DNA from 2 places in the Streptomyces sp. NPDC059201 genome. Region 2 is predicted to be linked to the other one. Evidence: predicted binding sites of a transcription regulator. Region 2 holds the regulator's gene; the other holds the start of a gene.
What was found. Region 2 encodes HrcA, which represses chaperone genes, less so after heat shock. Its sites were predicted from a motif close to TTNGCACTCNGNNNNNCNGAGTGCNAA; they were not measured.

Region 1: groL (chaperonin GroEL) is a predicted target of HrcA. The motif match lies at 1,350-1,376, and genes of this name have one in related genera.

What each region holds. Positions count from the first base shown of each region.
Region 1 covers NZ_JBHZBB010000004.1:238,089-240,482, forward strand. Annotated here, with positions in the region: gene groL (chaperonin GroEL) at 1-1,340, opposite strand, end outside; gene groES (co-chaperone GroES) at 1,451-1,759, opposite strand; gene ACFXMG_RS15390 (hypothetical protein) at 2,038-2,376, shown strand; gene ACFXMG_RS15395 (hypothetical protein) at 2,394-2,394, opposite strand, start outside.
Region 2 covers NZ_JBHZBB010000002.1:240,432-242,825, forward strand. Annotated here, with positions in the region: gene ACFXMG_RS06895 (MBL fold metallo-hydrolase) at 1-179, opposite strand, end outside; gene hrcA (heat-inducible transcriptional repressor HrcA) at 318-1,337, shown strand; gene dnaJ (molecular chaperone DnaJ) at 1,338-2,394, shown strand, end outside.

The DNA of each region.
Region 1 (2,394 bases), on a different contig from region 2:
GCGGCGCGGCGGACGACCGCGACACCGGTGGCCTCGTCGCCGGTCTTGCCGAGGTTGCCCTCCAGGACCTTGACGGCGTGGACGAGCGCGGAGCCACCACCGGAGACGATGCCCTCCTCGACCGCGGCGCGGGTCGCGGAGATGGCGTCCTCCAGACGGTGCTTCTTCTCCTTCAGCTCCACCTCGGTGGCGGCGCCGACCTTGATCACGCACACGCCGCCGGCCAGCTTCGCGAGGCGCTCCTGGAGCTTCTCGCGGTCCCAGTCGGAGTCCGTGGACTCGATCTCGGCCTTGATCTGGGCGACGCGGCCCGCGACGTCGGCGGACTCGCCACCGCCGTCGACGATGGTGGTGTCGTCCTTGGAGACGGTCACGCGGCGGGCGGTGCCCAGCACGTCGAGACCGGCCTGGTCGAGCTTGAGGCCGACCTCCTCGGCGATGACGGTGGCACCGGTGAGGGTGGCCATGTCCTGGAGCATCGCCTTGCGGCGGTCACCGAAGCCGGGGGCCTTGACGGCGACCGCGTTGAAGGTGCCGCGGATCTTGTTGACGACGAGGGTGGAGAGCGCCTCGCCCTCGACGTCCTCGGCGATGATCAGCAGCGGCTTGGAGCCACCCGCCTGGATGACCTTCTCGAGCAGCGGCAGCAGGTCCTGGATCGAGGAGATCTTGCCCTGGTTGATCAGGATGTACGGGTCGTCGAGGACGGCCTCCATACGCTCCTGGTCGGAGACCATGTACGGGGAGAGGTAGCCCTTGTCGAAGGCCATGCCCTCGGTGAACTCCAGCTCCAGGCCGAAGGTGTTGGACTCCTCGACGGTGATGACACCGTCCTTGCCCACCTTGTCCATGGCCTCGGCGATGAGCTCGCCGACCTGCTGGTCCTGGGCGGAGAGCGCGGCGACGGCGGCGATGTCCGACTTGTCGTCGATCGGGCGCGCGGTGGCGAGCAGCTCGTCCGAGACGGCCTTGACGGCCGCGTCGATGCCCTTCTTCAGGGAGGCCGGGGAGGCGCCGGCGGCGACGTTGCGCAGACCCTCGCGGACGAGCGCCTGGGCGAGCACGGTGGCGGTGGTGGTGCCGTCACCCGCGATGTCGTTGGTCTTGGTCGCCACCTCCTTCACGAGCTGGGCGCCGAGGTTCTCGTACGGGTCGTCGAGCTCGACCTCGCGGGCGATCGTGACACCGTCGTTGGTGATGGTGGGGGCGCCGAACTTCTTGTCGATGACGACGTTGCGGCCCTTGGGGCCGATCGTCACCTTCACCGTGTCGGCAAGCTTGTTGACGCCGCGCTCAAGGGCGCGACGGGCGTCCTCGTCGAACTTCAGGATCTTCGCCATGGGAGCGGTTCAGCCCTCTCGGAAATCGTGTGGGAAAAACTAACCGCGCCCCTGGACGCCCAAGAGATCAAGGGGTCAGGGGCGCGGTTCCATGCGGGTACGGCGTCGTCTTACTTCTCGATGATCGCGAGCACGTCGCGGGCCGAGAGGACGAGGTACTCGTCGCCGTTGTACTTCACCTCGGTGCCGCCGTACTTGCTGTAGAGCACGACGTCGCCGACCTTGACGTCGAGCGGCAGGCGCTCGCCGTTCTCGAAGCGGCCCGGGCCCACGGCGAGGACGGCGCCCTCCTGGGGCTTCTCCTTCGCGGTGTCCGGGATGACCAGGCCCGAGGCCGTGGTCTGCTCGGCGTCGAGCGGCTGGACCACGATGCGGTCCTCAAGCGGCTTGATGGCAACCTTGGAGCTGGCGGTCGTCACGATCCGACCTCCCCCTTCGGAGATCTCGCGGGGTTAACTGTCTGAGGTGGCGACCAGGTCGATCCGTCGTCGCGGGTGCCGGACCTGCCCGTCGCTGTGTTGGCACTCTCCAGTGGGGAGTGCCAGAGCCGAGACTATGACCGCGATTAGCACTCGGTCAAGCGGAGTGCCAATTCCTCACCCCGTGGCGGTCCCGGGAGGGCGCGCCGGTGCCGCGTCCCGGCCCCGATCCGGGGAACGTACGCGCGGAGCCCGGGGTTCCGTACGAGGGTGGGGGGATGACGTCTCCCCGGCCCCCGGGCCGCCCGGCCCTCGATGTCGCCCTGGCCGTCCTGGCGCTGGCGGCGGACGTCCTCGCCGCCCTGGCGGTCATGGTGGTGACGGCGGCGCGGGGCCTGGGCCGGGGCGCCCCTCAGGGCCCCGGCCCGTACCCGGCGGACTGGGCGCCGGTGTGGTGGTTCGCCGGCCTCACGGCGCTCGTGGCGGTGACCGGCCGGGTGCTGTGGAGGCGCGGCCTGCGGGCGGCGGCCTGGACCCAGCTGGGCGCGGCGGGGCTGCTCGCCGTCGTCACGGTCGTCACGGTCGTCGCGTCCGTCGCCGCCGCGGGCCGGGGGTGAGGGCGCCCCGGCGGAGGT
Region 2 (2,394 bases):
GCCTGGGCCCGGATCTCGGCGCCCTCGGCGAGCGTGGCGCCCGTGTCGTACAGCAGCACGGCCCGTTCCCCCACGACCAGTCCGGTGGTCGCGTCCCAGGTGGGGAGCCGTCGGCGGCCCACTCCGTCCGCGAGCCGTTCCCACCCCTGAGCCGCCCAGACCGCCTCGTCGATGTGCATGCCACCGACGCTAGCGGGTCCGCCTCCTTGCCAGGAGCGACGGGCCCGGCCGTACACTGGCCGGGGGTTTCCTGGCACTCGGGCAGGGCGAGTGCCAAAAGCGGAGCAACCGGAACGGCTGGAGCGGGAGGTGTGCGCGTGCTGAGCGAACGCAGACTCGAGGTGCTGCGCGCCATCGTCCAGGACTACGTCGGGACGGAGGAGCCGGTCGGCTCCAAGGCGCTCACCGAGCGCCACAAGCTCGGCGTGTCGCCCGCCACCGTGCGTAACGACATGGCGGTGCTGGAGGAGGAGGGGTTCATCGCCCAGCCCCACACCAGCGCGGGCCGGATCCCCACCGACAAGGGCTACCGCCTCTTCGTGGACCGGCTGGCCGGCGTCAAGCCGCTGTCGACCCCCGAGCGGCGCGCCATCCACAACTTCCTCGACGGCGCCGTGGACCTCGACGACGTCGTGGGCCGTACGGTGCGGCTGCTCGCGCAGCTGACCCGGCAGGTCGCCGTCGTGCAGTACCCGTCGCTGACCCGCTCCTCGATCCGTCACGTCGAGCTGCTGTCGCTGGCCCCGGCCCGGCTGATGCTCGTCCTGATCACGGACACCGGACGGGTCGAGCAGCGGGTGATCGACTGCCCCGCGCCCTTCGGCGAGACCTCCCTCGCCGATCTGCGGGCCCGGCTGAACAGCCGGGTCGGCGGCCGTCGCTTCGCCGACGTGCCGCAGCTGGTGCAGGACCTCCCGGAGTCCTTCGAGGAGCCGGAGGACCGCGCCACGGTCTCCACCGTGCTCGCGACGCTCCTGGAGACGCTCGTGGAGGAGCACGAGGAGCGGCTGATGATCGGCGGCACCGCCAATCTCACCCGCTTCGGACACGACTTCCCGCTGACCATCAGGCCCGTCCTGGAGGCCCTTGAGGAGCAGGTCGTGCTCCTCAAGCTGCTCGGCGAGGTCAAGGAATCGGGCATGACCGTACGCATCGGGCACGAGAACGCCTACGAGGGGCTGAACTCCACGTCCGTCGTCTCGGTCGGCTACGGTTCGGGCGGCGAGGCAGTCGCCAAACTCGGCGTGGTCGGACCGACCCGCATGGACTACCCCGGAACGATGGGAGCGGTACGCGCAGTGGCACGTTACGTCGGACAGATCCTGGCGGAGTCGTAAGTGGCCACGGACTACTACGCCACACTCGGCGTGCGCCGCGACGCTTCCCAGGACGAGATCAAGAAGGCCTTCCGGCGCCTCGCCCGCGAGCTTCACCCGGACGTCAATCCGGACCCGAAGACGCAGGAGCGGTTCAAGGAGATCAACGCCGCCTACGAGGTCCTGTCGGACCCGCAGAAGAAGCAGGTCTACGACCTGGGCGGCGACCCCCTCTCCGCCTCCGGCGGCGCGGGCGCGGGCGGCTTCGGGGCCGGTGGCTTCGGCAACTTCTCCGACATCATGGACGCCTTCTTCGGCACGGCCTCGCAGCGCGGACCGCGCTCGCGGACCCGCCGCGGCCAGGACGCCATGATCCGTCTGGAGATCGACCTCAACGAGGCGGCCTTCGGCACCACCAAGGACATCCAGGTCGACACGGCCGTCGTCTGCACCACCTGTTCGGGTGAGGGCGCCGCGCCCGGGACCTCCGCGCAGACCTGTGACATGTGCCGCGGCCGCGGCGAGGTCTCGCAGGTCACCCGGTCGTTCCTCGGCCAGGTCATGACCTCCCGGCCCTGCCCCCAGTGCCAGGGCTTCGGCACCGTCGTCCCGACCCCGTGCCCCGAGTGCGCGGGCGACGGGCGCGTCCGGTCGCGCCGCACGCTGACGGTGAAGATCCCGGCCGGTGTCGACAACGGCACCCGGATCCAGCTCGCGGGCGAGGGCGAGGTCGGCCCCGGCGGCGGCCCCGCCGGCGACCTGTACGTCGAGATCCAGGAGACCCCGCACGAGGTCTTCCAGCGGCGCGGCGACGACCTGCACTGCACGGTCACCCTCCCGATGACGGCGGCGGCGCTCGGCACCAAGGTGCAGCTCCAGACGCTCGACGGCCTGGAGGAGATCGACATCCGGCCGGGCACGCAGTCGGGCCAGTCGGTCCCGCTGCACGGCCGGGGCGTCACCCACCTGCGGGGCAACGGCCGCGGCGACCTGATCGTCCACGTCGAGGTGCAGACCCCGTCGAAGCTCGACCCCGAGCAGGAGCGCCTGCTCCGCGAACTGGCCAAACTGCGCGGCG